Regions from separate parts of the Serratia sp. 2723 genome, predicted to be linked through region 2. Evidence: riboswitches for the same ligand, from Rfam matches in the RefSeq annotation. Region 2 holds a riboswitch; the other holds the start of a gene.
What was found. Region 2 has a riboswitch for magnesium ahead of ABIE29_RS19135 (magnesium transporter). Riboswitches for the same ligand answer to the same signal wherever they lie in the genome.

Region 1: another riboswitch for magnesium. It lies ahead of mgtS (protein MgtS); the one in region 2 lies ahead of ABIE29_RS19135 (magnesium transporter).

Annotation. Positions count from the first base shown of each region.
Region 1 covers NZ_JBNDIN010000010.1:1,484-10,405, forward strand. Annotated here, with positions in the region: partial or broken gene ABIE29_RS15485 (glutathione-disulfide reductase) at 1-14, opposite strand, end outside; gene ABIE29_RS15490 (cation diffusion facilitator family transporter) at 35-1,399, opposite strand; gene mgtS (protein MgtS) at 1,716-1,808, opposite strand; M-box (ykoK) riboswitch at 2,077-2,248, opposite strand; gene gorA (glutathione-disulfide reductase) at 2,487-3,839, opposite strand; gene ABIE29_RS15505 (DeoR/GlpR family DNA-binding transcription regulator) at 3,963-4,751, opposite strand; gene gatD (galactitol-1-phosphate 5-dehydrogenase) at 4,880-5,929, opposite strand; gene ABIE29_RS15515 (galactitol-specific PTS transporter subunit IIC) at 5,981-7,363, opposite strand; gene gatB (PTS galactitol transporter subunit IIB) at 7,367-7,651, opposite strand; gene gatA (PTS galactitol transporter subunit IIA) at 7,648-8,145, opposite strand; gene gatZ (tagatose-bisphosphate aldolase subunit GatZ) at 8,138-8,922, opposite strand, start outside.
Region 2 covers NZ_JBNDIN010000014.1:77,509-86,430, reverse strand. Annotated here, with positions in the region: gene ABIE29_RS19160 (efflux RND transporter permease subunit) at 1-2,199, opposite strand, end outside; gene ABIE29_RS19155 (efflux RND transporter periplasmic adaptor subunit) at 2,196-3,638, opposite strand; gene ABIE29_RS19150 (TolC family protein) at 3,635-4,894, opposite strand; gene ABIE29_RS19145 (copper-binding protein) at 4,905-5,225, opposite strand; gene ABIE29_RS19140 (hypothetical protein) at 5,296-5,724, opposite strand; gene ABIE29_RS19135 (magnesium transporter) at 5,915-6,925, opposite strand; M-box (ykoK) riboswitch at 6,985-7,155, opposite strand; gene fabB (beta-ketoacyl-ACP synthase I) at 7,445-8,659, opposite strand; gene mnmC (bifunctional tRNA (5-methylaminomethyl-2-thiouridine)(34)-methyltransferase MnmD/FAD-dependent 5-carboxymethylaminomethyl-2-thiouridine(34) oxidoreductase MnmC) at 8,830-8,922, shown strand, end outside.

The DNA.
Region 1 (8,922 bases), on a different contig from region 2:
GCCTTCACCTTATCTTTCATTCCGTTGTGCAGGATCACAGCGGTTCAACATGCCCAGCCACCCGCGATACCAGCGGGAATTGCATTCTCAATTGCCGTTCAATATGGTCCACCGCATCGTGCACCGCAGAAATCGGCAAGGCCGGAAGGGCCCGACAGTGAAAATTCACAATCACACCCTGCGGTGTTTCCCGCGCTCGGATATCATGGATATCTTGAACCAATCCGTTCTTTTGCGCCGAAGCCGTCAACGCTTGTTCAATTTTCGCCAGTTCGCCCTGTTCCACATCCTGGCTAGTTAGCCAATCCAGCATCTGGGGCTCCAGGTGGGTTTCGATCTCCGTATTTTCGCCCAACGTCTGGCGTAGAGCCTCCTCTACCTGGCTGGCAATATCATGCGCCTGCTCTACGCTGGCATTGGCCGGAACCAGCAGATCCATACCGATCGCCACACGATCAGCCAATTGTTGTAGCGAGAGATTCTGCACCACCGCCCCATGGTTAGCGGCCAACATGCGAATACGGGTTGCCAGATCTTCATCACTTCTGGCTTGAGGGATGGCAATCACCCTCACTTCCGAGTTGGCGTATTGTTGTGCAATTTTAGCGGTAACGGCCTGTTTCAATGCGTTGATGCGTTCAAGCGGTAGCGTCCGGCATACCCCGACGCTTACTTCGATAAACAGCGTGGCTCCGCCACTGCGCAGGCGAATATTCTTCGTAGACAACACCGCTGGGAAATCGTTAAGCAGGGTAGCGATATCTTCCCGCGTGCCAGCCGGTGCAGTATCAATCAGGGAATCAAAGGAGCGTTTCCCTAGCTTCAAGGCGGCAGTCAGGATAAAGCAGGCGACGATCAGTGCTGCCAGCGCATCCGCACGGGCAAAACCAAATAGCACAAAAACCATGCCCAACAGCACCACGCCAGAAGACAACATATCGGAGAAGAAATGCAGAGCATCGGCCTCCAGAGCCGCGCTGTTGGTGGCTTTGGCCACGCGGTTCAAGGCCCGGACACGGAAGAAATCAACCACAATAGACACTAACAGCACTGCGATGACTATCGGTGCCGCCACAATCTGGTTTGCCTCACCTATCAGGCTGCTCACGGCTTCAAAGACGATCCAACCGCCGGCCGCCAACAAGAGGAGTACCTCAAACAGTGCTGCCAGATTCTCAACCTTGCCATGGCCGAAGTGATGGTCATCATCAGCAGGCTTATCGCTGACACTCACCGCCCACCAGGTGATGCTGGTGGCAATAAAATCGGTAAATGAATGGATACCTTCGGATATCAGGCCAATACTGCCGGTAAATATACCTGCGATAAATTTACCTAACGCCAACAATCCGCTGATAATCATCGAGTTTCGGGCGACGGCCTGTTTTTGATTTTGCATAGCACAGCTCATGGTTGAATTAAAAAAATCAGCGTTTGGTTTTTACGGAGCATTGCCAGACAAAAGCGACGAGCAGTAAACTTGCGGTAGCTGTCAGCAATAAACAGGAAAGAAATGCAGTTTGACCGGTGGAGTGTAAATAAATCTCATTAATACCTGCCGAGATCATAAAAATAGCGTACAGCAACCCAAGAATAAAAATCATCATTATTATCACGCGCGGTAAATACCGTCAGTTTATTACGGTTATTCATCCTCCCCGCAATGATTGATGAGGCTACGGGGAGGATGATGCTAGGCGGATCCTTTTCGTTCATTAATCATCCCACTTTGTGCTCAGATAGGCTGCGATCAGCCCCAATGAGCTGATGAAAAACAAAAATCCCATAAAAAACATCATATTTCCCATAATTTTATCCTCGGTTAACTGTAATCGATAACGACCTCTGTGGTTAAAAGTAAGTGTGCAACGTAGTCTCTGGCTTCATTCACCGTCATGGAACCTGCGGTGGTGAAAAGTCAGCGTTCAAAGAGTTGGCAATGGCTGACCGACCCGCCTGTGCTGCTGGCGCGGTAGCGGTCATCGCTGAGGGGTCTGGAAGTGATTGACCCTATTGCTGTTTAAACTTCAACAGTGCATCGCATAGGGGAGTAAACCAAAGAGGGGGAGTGCAGAAAGCCTATCTCCGCGTCCAGGTTTTAGCACTATACAACGTATCTGAAAAATTTCAGAAGTTACCTTGGGCTGAACCTTAATCCGATAAAGCCTGTCTTAACCTTGGGCATCTCTCGATGTCGTCAGATCAGTAACCTGTGTTTGTATAGGAGCCTCGCCAAACGAGATACTGCATATAACTACGCGGTGATTATAGGCGTGCTGGGAGCGATAGTGCTCGAAAATCAGCAACTCGTTGAGGTGATATTTAAGAAGTTATATTTAAACGAACGATTTATCTTAATGAATGTTAATTTTGAAGTGATATAAACACTAAGACGGGGATATTCATTTGCCTAAATCAGCATTTATAAGCTGAATAAAAGCAAAAACCGACCTTTTACAGTCGGTTTTAAAGTTAGGAATGCACCATTACCGCATAGTCACGAACTCTTCCGCTGCGGTTGGGTGGATCGCCACGGTGTTGTCGAAGTCTTTCTTGGTCGCGCCCATCTTGATTGCCACGGCGAAGCCCTGCAGGATTTCATCCATACCAAAGCCAATCCCGTGCAGGCCAACGATCTTCTCTTCTTCACCCACACACACCAGCTTCATGCGGCACGGCTGGCGATGCTGAGTCACGGCGCTGTACATGGCGGTGAAAGAGGACTTATAAACCTTCACTTTGTCCTCGCCAAACTGTTCTTTCGCCTGCGGTTCGGTCAGGCCAATGGTGCCAATTGGCGGGTGGCTGAACACCACGGTGGCGATGTTGCTGTAATCCAGATGTTCGTCCGGCTTGTTGTTGAACAGGCGCTCGGACAGGCGACGGCCAGCGGCGACGGCAACCGGGGTCAGCTCCACAGCACCAGTGTTGTCACCTACCGCGTAGATGCCTTTCACGTTGGTGTTCTGGAATTTGTCGACTTCGATGTAACCTTTGGCATTGGTTTTCACGCCGGTCACTGCCAGGTTCAGATTATCGGTCGCTGGTTCGCGGCCGATGGCCCAGACCAGGCTGTCCACGGTGAACTCTTTGCCGTTTTCCAACGCCAGCGTCAGGCTGCCGTCGGCGTTTTTGACGATGGATTTTGGAATGGATCCGGTGTGCAGGGTTGGCCCTTCGGTGTTCATCACCTCAACCAGGGTTTCTACAATCATCGGATCGAAGGTACGCAGCGGGGCGTGTTTCCGCACGAACAGATGCGTTTCCGCTCCCAGCGCGTTCATCACGCCGGCAATTTCTACCGCGATGTAGCCAGCACCTACCACTGCCACGCGTTTTGGCATGGCATCCAGCTCAAAGAAGCCGTCGGAGTCGATGCCGTATTCGGCACCAGGGATCGACGGATGGCTCGGGCGGCCACCGGTAGCGATCAGAATATGGTCGGCGGTGATTTTCTCACCGTTGACTTCCACGGTATGTGCGTCAATAAAGCGGGCAAAACCTTTGATCACGTCGACCTTGTTTTTGCCCAGCACGTTGTCGTAGGAAGTATGAATGCGATCGATGTAGGCAGTACGGTTGGCGATCAGGCGTTTCCAGTCAAAGGCGTTGACGGTGGTATCGAAGCCGTAATCCGGGCCGTACTGGTGAATGGCCTCGGCGATCTGCGCCGCATGCCACATGACTTTTTTCGGGACACAACCCACGTTAACGCAGGTGCCGCCAAGCTCTTTGGCTTCAATCAGTGCGCATTTCTGGCCATACATGGCTGCCCGGTTGATCGATGCGATACCGCCGCTACCGCCGCCAATTGCTAGATAATCGTAATGTTTCGTCATCTGGGTTTTCCATGAGTTGTGTGATTCGAGAAGGGTAAGAGTTTAACGCCTGACTGGGGGTTGTCGCAAAGATTGCGTCGATGGCTGTAATAGGCAGAGGCTTGATCCTCTGCCCGGTTGATTTTACACGATAACCAGTTCGGGTTTTGCCCGATCGAGCGCTTGGCGATCGGCACTGCTGATGCCGGTATCGGTAATGATCATGTCAATCTGGCTCATCGACAGCACCAGGTTGAACCCCCTGCGGCCGAACTTGGTGGAATCGACCACCGCGACCACGCGCTTGGCTGCCTGAGCCATCACGCCGCTGATCGAGTAGCCTTCATTAAAGGTGGTGATGCCGTTGGTGGCGTCCAATCCGTCGGCCCCGACGAACATCACGTCACCGGCAATGCCCTGTAGGGAGAGCTCCGCGATGGAGCCGTGCATGGAGCGGGTCTTATGGCGCAGCGTGCCACCACACAGCACTAGCGTGATGTCTTTATTGTCGGAAAGCGCAAAGGCAGCGGGCAGGTTATTGGTGATCACCGTGATATTGCCCATCTTCACCAGCTCTTCGGCGATCAGCATGGTGGTGCTGCCGCTGTCGAGGATCACCGTATCGCCGGGATTGACCATGGCTGCTGCCTTTAAGGCAATGCGCTTTTTCGGGTCTTTAGCCAGCTGGTAGCGTTCCTCCAGGATGACCTCTCCGGTGGTTTTCGGCACCTCGGCCTCCTGCTCCAACTGGCTGCCCGGCCTGGCTGCACCGCCGTGGAAGCGGATCAGCAGACCTTTTTCTTCCAGCAGGCGCAGGTCAGCGCGGATGGTAACCTCAGAAATTCCGAAGGAATTCGAAAGATCGCTAACCAAGATGCTGCCGTTCTGCTGAACCAGGTCGACAATTTTATTTCGTCTTTCAAAAGAGTTCATCATCCTGACCTATCGAAATGTTTTGCTTTTATTTTATGCGAAAGGGATATGAAAGGGGAGCATAAAGATCAAGGAGATGGGATTTGAGGCAAAATAATGGCTGCACCAGGACAGCCATTGGCTAAATATCACCTTTCGCCAAGCTTGAGCATGATTTTTCCCTGCATCGGCTTACCGGCCAGGGCTGCAACGCTGGCGGCGTATTGCTGCGGGCGATCGATGCTGGCAATCAACGGCTCCAGAGCCAGATCCGCCGATTGGAACAGCTTCATGGCCTGTTGCCATTCTTCCCCTGGCCACGGGGCCGAATAGTTCATCCAACTGCCCAGCAGCGTCAGCTCCTTGCGCAGGATCTGACTGAAAGTGCTGTAAGACAGATGGAGGTCCTTATGAAGCGTCCCTACTAGCGCGATTTGTGCCCGTGGCCCGGCGATATCTAGCGCCAGTCCGACCGTTTGTGGCGTGCCAGCGGTTTCCAGAATCAACTGATCAAAGCGCTTTTCCTGCAAGCGTTCGGCTATCTCGGAGGGGCTAAGTTCCGCGCTGTTAAACGCGTTTTCTGCACCGATCTGCCGTGCCAGCTTGAGCCGGTCATCATTGATATCGATCGCCGTGACGCTGCGTGCGCCCATCGCGCGGGCACATTGGATCGCCAGTTGGCCGATGGTGCCGGCACCAATGATGATCACCTCTTTGCCCTGGCAGCCCCCAGCCAACTGAATGGCATGCAGGCCGACGGTGATGGGCTCAATAAACGCCCCCTGCAATAAGCTGACGTTGGCAGGCAATTTCACCAGATTGGCGCGTTTGACCACGATAAACTCGGCGTTGCCACCGTGGCTGCGTGAACCGACGAACTGGTAATGCTTGCACAGCGAATAGTAATGGCGCTGGCATTCCGGGCAGTTAAAGCACGGTAATAAAGGGACGCAGGCCACGGCATCATGCTGTTGCAGATCGGTAACCCGCTCGCCACAGGCCACGACCCGGCCACTGAACTCATGCCCCAGGGTAATCGGGTAGAAATGCGCGCCTTTGGCGAAGATGCGGGGGATATCCGAACCGCATAGCCCGGAATACGCCACCTGAACCAACACCTCATCGGCGGCCTCAATAGCAGGGGCGGGGCGTTCTTCAACGCGCACTTCTCCCTCCGTGTGGATCACGACTGATTGCATAACTTGAACTCCGTAGAGAATAGATTGGGGGAGGCGGGCTCCCCCGAAGGATTAGGACATGGCGTTGAGGCTTTGGCTGGCCTGTTGCTTGGCGGTGGCTTCAGCCTGGGCAAATTGACGGGCACGGCGCCAGGTGAGGAACACCCCAATGGCGTAAATGACGCCGATAACCACCAGGCCCACCACGTTTTGCCAGGTGAGCAGTTGGATCAGCAGGTAGGTGATCGGTGAGCCGCCTTGGTCCATCGAGGCCACCACGCCGCCCGCTTTCAGCGCACCAGCATTGGCAGCCAGTTGGGTATGCAGCCCGATGGTTTGGGTGGCGATCCACAGTGTGATGCTCATGATGATAAAACCCGAGATCAGCGTGCGGAACAGGTTGCCCTGATGCACCGCCACGGCGAGGGCCACAAAGAAGCCGATGGTTGCCAGATCGCCAAACGGCAGCACCTGGTTACCTGGGACGATCACGGCGATCAGAATGGTCAGCGGGATAAAGATCAGGCTGGCGGAGACCACGGCGGTATGGCCCAGCAGCAGCGCCGGGTCGAGGCCGATAAGGAACTCCTGGCCACCAAAGCGTGCTTGCAGGCGTTTACGGGCATGCTTGGCGATGGGCGTCAGGCCATCCATGATCGGTTTGATCACCCGTGGCATCAGCAGCATCACGGCAGCGGTTTTCACCGCCAGTTGCAGAATGCCCTTCAGGTCATAACCGGCCAACGCACCGATAATCAGCCCCATCACAAAGCCGACGGTCACCGGCTCGCCGAATGGGCCAAAGCGTTTCTGTACGTCGTCTGCGCTGAAGTGAATGCGGTTCAGGCCGGGGATCTTCTCGATAATGGTGTCCACCAGCACGGCGATCGGCCCCATATAGGCGGAGGTGCCGTGCGGAATGGCAATCCCTTCCAGCCCGAAGAAGTCGCGGGTGTCTTTGGCGAACCAGTCCCCCAGCTTGTAGACGAAGGCGGCATGCACCACCACGCCCAGCATACCCAGCCAGTATGAACCGGTAGCCAGATGCACCATGGCACCGGTAAAGGTCATGTGCCAGATGTTCCAGATATCCACGTTAACCACTCGGGTCATACGCGTCAGCAACATCACGATGTTGACCGCAATCGCTACCGGGATGGCGATCAGGGCAATCTGCGAGGCCCAGGTCATCGGTGATGAGCCTGGCCAACCGATATCCACCACGTGCAGGTTGATCTGGAACTGCTCGGCCATCGATTTTGCCGCCGGGCCGATCGAGTCCAGCATCAGGCCGATAACCAGCCCGATACCGACAAAGCCGATGCCGATATGAATGCCGGATTTAAATGAATCCCCTAATTTCATCCCTAAAATCAGCGAGAAGATGATGATCACGATAGGCAGCATCACTGTAGGGCCGAGATCGAGGATATAACGCATGATGTCGGTAAACATGGGCTACTCCGTCAGAATGGTCAGTATTTTTTGTTTCAGCGCCTCGATGCCGACACCGGAAATAAACGGCATGCCGTGCACCAACGGTATATCGCCAAACTGGCGGTCGACGCGGGCGGTGGTGCAGATCAGATCGGCGTCGTCCATATAGGTTTCAATCTCGGTCACGCGGCACTGCACCAAGTCCAGCTCGATGTTGTGCTCCGCGCACAGCTCTTTGATCTCTTCTGCGGCCATGGTCGAGGTGGCAACGGCACCGCCGCAGGCAACGATAATTTTACGTTTCACAGTGTGGCTCCTTCATATTCTGTTTTTTGTTGTGGTCGGGAGGGCGAAGTGAAAACCCGCTGGGCAAAAATTTCGCCCAATTGGTCCTCGGGGGCGGTCAGAAGTGCAGCGATAAACTCGGGGTGCTGCAACTGGCCAAACAGCGTGCGCAGTAAAACCAACTGCGCTGCCGGGTCGGTGACGATCAGCGCGATAATCAGGGCAACGTCGACCGTGCCGTCATCATCCGCCTGAGCGAAGGGCACGGCCTGGTCAGGGCGGATCAGATAAATAGCCGGGGCACGTGCATGCTCCGCTTCACAATGGGGGATGGCGACCGCGTGCTGCTCAAGGGCGATGCCGGTGGGATAAGCACTCTCACGCACCAGCAATGCCTGCGGGTAGCTGTTGTGAACGACCCCGGCGTTGAGCATGGTGACGCCAATGTGCTCCAGCGCCTGCTGCGCGTCGGCAAAGCTGATGCCAGTGCGAACGAACAGTTGGCTGTTATGCATGGGCCATCTCCTCGGCGTTTTTGGCTTGCTCTGTGGGGGTACAACCGAAGCGATAAGCGCGCAGCACATCCTGAATTTTGTCGATCATCAGTGCGTGGGGCTGTTTCGCCAGCTTGCGTTCCATCACGCGCTGATATTGCAGCGGGAAGTATTGGCTCAGCAGGCCAGCGGGGATCTCTTGCTGGTCGAGGTTATTGAGCAGCGTCGTCATACTTTGGGCAATACGCGGGTGGGGCCAGTAGTAGCGGATACGGTCCGACAGGCTGAAATGCAGGTCGATCAGCGAGCGGCTGAACGTCGGGTGATAATACTTTTTCCAGTAATCCGGTTCGTCGAGCATGACGGCATCAATCACCGCCAGGATCTGGCTACGTTTTTCCGGGGCAATCAGGGCCTGTTCGATATTGGCCAGAGCAAACACCGCTTCGCGCAGGGCGAACGTCAGGGCCGGGCCAACTTTGAGAATGGCGAAGTGATCGCGCACCAGCTGCTGATAGGCTTCACGCGTTTGGTAATCGGTAGAGTGCGCCTCATAGACCAGCGGCGTGGTGGTAATAAACTGGGAGAGCTCGCGGGCTAGCTGTGGTTGGTAAGCGATCACCTGTGAATGGTCGAACTCCACTCCTGGCTGCACTACTACGGCGATGATCCTCGGGATCGCCGCTGCCAACCCGGCCTGGCGGAAAGCCTGATAGTGAGTTTCCAGCGTGGCGGCGGCATCCGTCGCGTGAGTGATATGTACGCTGCCAATGGCGGAAGATTCTCCTCCAGGAACTG
Region 2 (8,922 bases):
CGCCGCACGCTGGCGATCGATGTCGATATCCACATAGCGCCCTCCAGCCAAGCGCTCCGCCAGCGCGGAAGTCACACCCGGAACCTGCTTCACCACCTGCTCAATCTGGCTGGCCGCCTGCTCGATATCGGCAATATTGCTGCCGTTGACCTTGATGCCTACCGGGCTTTTGATGCCGGTCGCCAGCATATCCAGACGGTTACGGATCGGCGGCACCCAGACGTTGGCAATGCCGGGCACCTTGACCACGCTGTCCAGTTCGGACACCAGCTTGTCCATCGTCATGCCGGGCCGCCACTGGTCGCGGGGCTTAAAGCGAATGGTGGTTTCCAACATGGTTAGTGGAGCCGGATCGGTTGCCGTCTCCGCCCGCCCGGCCTTGCCAAATACCGTGTCCACTTCCGGCACGGTTTTGATCAACCGGTCGGTCAGTTGCAGCAGCCGCGCCGCCTCGCGGGCCGATATCCCCGGCAGAGTCGAAGGCATATACAGCAGATCCCCTTCGTCCAATGGTGGCATAAACTCGCTGCCCAGGCGGCTGAGAGGGAATAAGGTCAGCACCAGTAGCAGAGCGGAAATCCCCAGGGTGGTTTTAGGCCGTGCCAGCACCGCCGCCAGCAACGGCTGATACAGGCGGATCAAGGCGCGATTGATCGGATTGGCATGTTCGTCCGGAATGCGGCCCCGGATAAAATAGCCCATCAGCACCGGCACCAGCGTGATGCCCAACCCGGCAGATACCGCCATCGCATAGGTTTTGGTGAACGCCAGCGGCGCAAACATCCGCCCCTCCTGCGCCTGTAACGTAAACACCGGGATAAACGACAGGGTGATGATCAACAGACTACAGAACAGCGCCGGGCCAACCTCAACCGCCGCCTGCTCGGAGATGTGCCAATAATCTTTTGAGGTGGGCTGCTGGCCTGGATGGCGTTGCCGCCACTGTTCCAGCACCTTGTGCATGTTTTCGATCATCACGATCGCCGCATCCACCATTGCGCCGATGGCAATGGCAATCCCCCCCAACGACATGATGTTGGCATTAACGCCCTGGTAATGCATCACCACAAAAGCACCGAGGATCCCCAGCGGCAGAGTCACCATCGCCACCAGTGCCGAGCGGAAGTGGGACAGGAACAAGGCGCACACCACCGCGACCACCAGGAACTCTTCCAACAGCTTGAATGACAGCGTATCGATCGCATGCTCGATCAGTTGCGATCGGTCGTAAACCGGCACGATCTCCACGCCCGGCGGCAGGGTGTGCTGAAGCTGTTGTAGCTTGGTCTTCAGCGCATTAATGGTTTCCAGCGCATTCTTACCGTAGCGCATCACCACGATGCCGCCCGCCACCTCACCTTCACCGTTGAGCTCTGCCATGCCACGGCGGATTTCCGGCCCCTCTCGCAGTTCTGCGACCTGTGACAGCAGGATCGGCACCCCGTCGCGGGCGGTGATCACTACGTTATTAAAGTCGGCGAGTTTTTTCAGGTAGCCGGAGGTGCGTACCATATACTCAGCCTCCCCCATTTCCAGCAGCGCACCGCCGCCTTCCTGGTTGGCATCCTGAATGGCGCTCACCACCTGCTGATGGGTAATATTCAGCGCCCGCATACTTTGCGGATTTAATATCACCTGATATTGCCGCACCATGCCGCCAACGCTGGCCACCTCCGCCACGTTAGGCACGGTTTTCAGCTCGAACTTGAGCGTCCAGTCCTGCAAGGCGCGCAAATCCGCCAGGCTGTGTTTGCCAGTGCGATCGACCAGCGCATACTCATAAACCCAGCCGACGCCGGTAGCATCCGGCCCCAGTGCCACTTTGACCTGCGGCGGCAGCGAGGACTGCACCTGGCTGAGTGACTCCAACACCCGCGAACGCGCCCAGTAAGGATCGGTACCGTCTTCAAACAGAATGTAGACGTAGGCATCGCCAAACATCGAGAAGCCCCGCACCGTACTGGCTCCCGGTACCGTCAGCATGGTGGTGGTCAGCGGGTAAGTGACCTGATCCTCGATCACCTGTGGCGCTTTGCCCGGATAGGTCGCCCGGACGATCACCTGCACGTCAGAGAGATCGGGCAGCGCATCCAGCGGTGCCTTCTGCAACGCCCATACGCCCCACCCGGCCAGCAGTATCGAAGCCAGTAATACCAACAGGCGATTGCGTATCGACCAGCGGATCACGGAGGCGATCATTGGTGGCCTCCTTGCGCCATGATCTGGCTGATGTGCGAGCCGTTTTCATCCACGCTAAAGTGAAACATCACCTTACTGCCGATGCCAATCCCTGCGGGTAAGCCGCCCGCAGGCAAGGTGAAATCCATGGTCATCGCGGGCCATTGCAACTCTGCGACCGGATCGTGCGACAGCGTAACGGTACTGCCATCCACCGCCTCTACCACGCCCAGCGTCTGATACTGTTTTCCCCCCTCCTGCGCGCCCATCTGTGGCAAGGCGCTGCGCATGCTGGCTTCGGAATCAATCAGGAACTGGCCCGAGGTGACCACCTGTTGCCCGGCTTGCAGACCCTGTTTGATTTCTATCCAGCCGTCCTGTGCCAGACCGGCGACCACGTCAACCGGAGCAAAGTGGCCGTTCCCTTCCGCCACCAGCACCCGGTTGCGATCGCCACTGCCGATCAGGGCCTCCTGCGGGATAGCCAGCACCGGCTTGGCCCCGGCGTTTTGCGCCAGTTGCACCTGCAAGTACATGCCCGGCTTCAGGCGCTGTTGAGGGTTTTTCAGTACGATACGCGCTTTAAAGGTGCGGGTAAGCGGATCGACGTTAGGCAGCAGCTCGCTAACCTCCCCGGTAAAGCGTTCACCCGGCCAACTGGCGGAACTGGCTGCCACCGCATCGCCAACCTGTAACAGCCCTGCCTGCGCCTGCGGGTAATCAATCACCATCCACACCGGATCGAGACTGGCCAGTTCAAACAGGCCCTGCGTCGCGGTGACCTGCATCCCTTCCCGCGCATCCAGTTTGTTGATAAACCCACTCTCCGGTGCGGTAATGGTAATGCGGGTCTGGGGTTGGCCACTGCGTTCAACCTGGCGAATGATGGCTTCAGGCATAAACTGCAATGCCAGACGCTGGCGGGCGGCAGAGGTCAGTGCGCTATCGCCCAGCTTGCGGATCGCCAGGTATTCCTGCTGTGCGGCGCTCCAGTCCGGGATCCACAGCTGTGCCAGCGCTTGCCCTTTCTTTACCTGCTGCTGGCTGGCACGCACATAGAGTTTGTCTATCAGACCGTTGGCCCGAGCGGCAATGACCTGCACGCCGCGTTCATCGGTGGCAACGCTGCCATAGGCATCAAGCTGCAAATTCAGTTCACGCAGTTGTGCAGCCGTTGTACGCACACCCAGATTCTGCTGCTGACGGGCGCTGATGGTGACACCACCGTCATCCTGCTGCTCATCGGCATAGCGTGGCACCAGTTGCATATCCATAAACGGCGATTTGCCCGGCTTGTCAAAACGCTGGCCTGGCACCATCGGATCGTACCAATACAGCACCTGCCGTTCATCACCGCCGCTAGCGGGTTGCGCCGCGGTTTTTTCCCCGGCAAACCAGTAACCGCCCATAGCACCGCCCAATAGGGCGGCTAACAGCGTCAGGCTAAAACGCATTTTCATGACTTTGCCTCCTGCACGGTGAGATAACGGATGGCGGCCCACAGCTGAGCCAATTCACGCGCGGCCTTACCGGCGCTAAGGCGGCTGTCGAGCAAGGCCCGGCGTGCTTCCAATACTGAGGAGAGATCGCTTTTACCACTGCGGTATTGCGCCAGTTGCAACGCCACACGCTGTTGCTGCAGCGGGATCGCTTGCTGCTGTTGACGCTGCCATTGCGCCTGCGCGGCCTGATACTGCGCCAGCAGGGTATCTAGCTGGGCCTGATGATCGCGGATCAATAACGTCAGTTGGTCGTTGGCCTCCATCGAACGGGAAACGTCGGCGGCATAGTCCTTATCCTGCCGCTGGGAGCGGAACAGGGGCAGATCGACGGTAAACATCACGCCCGCCATATCCTCATAGCCATCGGCCCGTTTGCCATATGACACCTCTATACCCACGTCCGGAATGGCGGCCACCTCTGACTGTGCCGATCGCGCCTTGGCCACATCGGCCTCACGGCTGGCCTGCACCACCTCCGGATGCTGTTTGATGGATTGTCGTAACAGATTGCTCTCGGCGGGCAGGCGTTCGAAGCGCGGCAACGGACCACCGATCCCCTCAACCTGCTGCCCGGTCAACTGGGTCAAGCGCGCCTGGGCGATGGTGACGTCACGCTGCGCCTCGCTGAGCCGGTCCTGCATCGCCAACAGCGTTAAGCGAGCATCGATGACATTAGCGGCGGGTGAACTGCCGCTGGCCACTCCGGCATGTTGGGCGGCGATTTGCTTTTCACTTTCTTTGAGCAAGGCTGTGGCATCCTTCAGCGTCTGCAGGCTCAGCGCCAGTTCCAACCAGGCTTGTGCCGTCTGCTGCTGCAAGCGGGCGCGGATCGTCGCACTGCTGGCTTCGGTTTTATTGGCCTCGGCCCGTAGGGTGTCCGCCTTACGTTGACGCTTGGTGCTGCTGACGTAATCCTGCATGATGCCAACCCGCTCCATGGTCATCCCGTCACGGGTCAAACGCCGGGCGTTACCGCCTTGTACCGGCACGTTTTCAATACCGAACTTGAGCTTGGGATCGGGCAGCTCCATCGCCGAATCCGCCATGTTTTGCAACGCATTCACCTGATGCTGATTGGCCGAAAGCTCGGCGGAATAACGCTCTGCCGCCGCCAGCGATTGCGCTAACGTCAGGTCGGTTGCCTGCGCACTCGCCGTCCAACAGGCGAGCAGCAGCCAGCCCACCCGCAATGGGTGAGAAAGTAGTCTGGACATGGTGCCCCCGTTAGTCTTGGCTGGCGCTGATGGCGGTCAGCTGATAGCCGCCGTCCACCTGACGGAAGCTGAACTCCACCGTAGTCCCGGCAGCCAAGGCAGGCAATGGCGGCCGGGGCTGAAGGAAATTCATGGTCATCGGCGGCCAGTTCAAGGCAGGGATGGCTGGATGGGCGAGCGACACTTTCTGCTCACCCCAGACCTTAACGGTCCCTTTAGAGTGATAGACGGTGGCGTCTTGGCTGGCATGTTGATGATGTTGCATCTCTGCGGCAGAGACGAATGAAGAGAACAACCCAAAGATGAAAACAGCAGTGATCAGATTACGCATAACGATAGCTCCATAAAATAGACAAAAACAACTCAGATCGCCGTGCTGGACGGCAAAGCGGTTGGTTTGGCTATTCACGGAAGCGGCAGAAGACGATCTCTGCCGGCGGGCCTGCTATCGGAGGGGTTTGCCAATCGAGGTGTGAGAACTGTTCCTGGGGCTGAGGATCGGCAACCAGCAGTTCACTGCTGGCGGGTATTACTGCCGCCAGGGCAAGATTACCGTGGTCTTGCTGTGCCGAATCTGGAACGCAGTGCTTTTCACACAGCGGCCCTTCGGCCTGCATCATCTCATTTGCTAGCGGATCGGCGGCCTGCATATGCATCGTATGCTGCGCGGCTGGCGCAACGGTGGTGAGTTGCAGGTCACAGTGATGGCTGGCGATCGCCAGTTGGCTGTTGAGCAGTAGCCAGCAGACGGCCAATAGCCACACGCCAGCCTGCTTCTTGGCGAAGCGCAACCGATGCATGGATAATGAAATGGACGCCGAAGCCGACATGCAAAAATTCCAGAGTAAGAAACTGCGTCGAGTATATCGGCAGAAAACCGTCACAGGAACGGAATTTACACCCGCTGACAAAGCAGCCTGAGAACGATCCTGTAAACTGGAAATGCTTTGATTTCAGTCAACTACATATCTTAAAAATCCCGTTCATCATAGCAAAAACCGGCTTTCGCCGGTTTCCATATTAATTCAGTCCCAAGGTCCACTGGGCTATTTTGAAGTAGATGATCAAGCCGGTGCCGTCTATCAGCGTGGTGATAAACGGGGCGGAGACTACCGCTGGATCCACACCGAAGCGTTTCAGAGCCATTGGGATCACGGAAGAGACAATCGCGGCCCACAGCGTAATACAAACCAGAGTCAAGCTCACAATGAGCGTAATCTCATAGCCGATCCCCATCATCCAACCACGGAACGCGCCAGCACAGGCCAGCGTTAACGCGATCATGACCGAGGTCGTCATTTCCTTACGCAGCACGCGCCCCACATCACGCATGCGGACCTCCCCCAAGGCCATGGCCCGCACAATGGTGGAGGTGATTTGCGTGCCGCTGTTACCACCTGTACCCACCAGTAACGGGATAAAGAAGGCCAGGGCAATCGCCGCTTCCAATGACTCCTCAAAATGCTGAATAACCGTGCTGGTATAAGCTTCGGCGACGAACAGCAACAGCAGCCACACGCTACGTTTTTTCCACAGCTCGAAGGAGGTCATTTCAAGGTAAGGCTTATCAAGCGGCAGACTTGCCCCTTGCATATGGGCATCCTCGGTATTTTCATCCTCGATAATCTGCGCTATTTCGCGCTCGGTTAAGCACCCGACCAAACGGCCATTTTCGACCACCGCCACAATATCTAAATTATTATTGTCCACCAGTTCGGCGATATGTTCACGTTCGTCCGTGGGTTTGACATGGAAGAAGGTAGTCTCCATCATATCCTTGATACGCTCGCCATTATGTTCTTCCTGCAATAAACGTTTAACCGAAAGTACGCCCACCAGTTTGGTGCCGTCTTCAATAAAAATTTGTGCGGGTATATCGTCGTTGGAAAGTTGATTAACGAATATTTTCCTGGCTTCGCCAACGTAAAGATCTTGATGCAGAACAAAAACATTTTTGTTCATATAACGCGCGATGGCGTCGTCTTCAAAGTTGGCATTTTGGTAAAGGTCTTGCAATACAACATGTGACATTCTAGATACTCCCGATTGAAAGATGGAGTCTCATAGAGGCGACAAGACAGGACAGCGCAAGCCGATCCCCACGTCTTGGGTTTAGCACTATACAACGTATCCCCAGGGGGAAGTTACCTTAGCAATGCCTTGATTCGGCTAATGCTTGTTTTACCCTTGGTGGCCTCTCTCGATGCCATTAGAGCGGTAACTTGTGTTCGTATAGGAGCCTCGCCATAACGAGATCGTAAAGCTAGATAAAGCGTGGGCATTATGACTGGTTTGGTTATTCGTATCGGGAAAAGGGGTATTTTGTTGAGGTGTTATTTATTATTCGGGCCAAAAAATAACCGGATTAATTTATTATCCTTTCAGGCGATGGCTAAATTAAACAAAAAACCACCCGCTGTTTAAGTTATCTGCTGTCATTTTTTTGATCTGCGAAATCTTAATTCGTACTGATGTAGGGTATCGCTGTAAAAACGCAAAAAAAATCGGGCACCTATTACGGTGCCCGATTGATAATATGACGCCCTGCGCTTACTTCTGCAGTTTACGCATTACCAGCGTGGCGTTGGTGCCGCCGAAACCGAAGCTGTTGGACATGACCGTGGTCAGCTCACGCTTGGTTGGCTCGGTCACGATGTTCATGCCAGCCGCCTTCTCATCGAGGTTATCGATGTTGATGCTTGGCGCAATGAAACCGTGCTCGACCATCAGCAGGCTATAAATCGCTTCCTGCACGCCCGCCGCACCCAGTGAGTGGCCGGTCATGGCTTTGGTTGAAGAGATAGCCGGGGTGTTATCGCCAAAGACTTCACGGATCGCGCCCAGTTCTTTCACGTCGCCGACCGGCGTGGAGGTGCCGTGTACGTTCATGTAGTCGATTGGTGTGTCTACGCCCTGCATCGCCATCTTCATGCAACGCACCGCGCCTTCACCCGATGGAGCCACCATGTCGGCACCGTCTGAAGTGGCACCGTAACCGATGATTTCCGCATAGATATGTGCGCCGCGAGCCAGAGCATGCTCCAACTCCTCAACCACTACCATGCCGCCGCCGCCTGCGATAACGAAACCGTCACGCGCTGCGTCATAGGTACGGGAGGCTTTTTCTGGCGTGTCGTTATAGCTGGTAGACAGCGCGCCCATGGCGTCGAATTCGCAGGCCATTTCCCAGCACAGCTCTTCACCACCGCCAGCAAAGACGACGTCTTGTTTACCCAGTTGGATCAGCTCAACGGCGTGGCCGATGCAGTGGGCTGACGTTGCGCAGGCAGAACTGATGGAATAGTTCACACCGCGAATTTTGAATGGGGTAGCCAGGCAGGCAGAAACGCCTGATGCCATCGCCTTGGTCACCATGTATGGGCCAACGCCACGCAGGCCTTTGGCGCGCATACCGTCAGAACCCGCAACCTGGTTACGTGGAGAACCACCACCGGAACCGACCACCAGACCGGTGCGATCGTTGGAAACCTGATCGGCTGCCAGGCCGGAATCTTGAATCGCTTGTTCCATGGAGAGATAGGCGTAAACCGACGCGTCGCTCATAAAGCGCATCACTTTACGGTCAATCAGACCGGTAGTGTCGAGTTTAACATCACCCCATACGTGACTACGCATGCCGGAATCTTTCAGCTCCTGAGAGAAGGTGATCCCAGAGCGGCCTTCCTGCAGACTTGCCAGGACCTCCTGCTGGTTGTTACCAATGCTGGAGACGATTCCCAGGCCAGTAATCACTGCACGTTTCATTCAAGTACCTCTTCCACAATTTACATTCGGGATTTTGCATCGCACTTTAGCGTACAGATGTACGCCGAACAAGTCCGATCAGAATAATTTTGCATTATCTTTACCCAGTTTGCACCTCGGGGCTACCCCCGTTAAAATCGCCCTATCCCTTGAATGACGAGCAACCTACCGTGAGCAATACCCCCATCCAAACCGCAGCACTAAGCTGGAATGAACAAGGTACACCTGTTTCGAAACAGTTTGATGACGTCTATTTTTCCAAC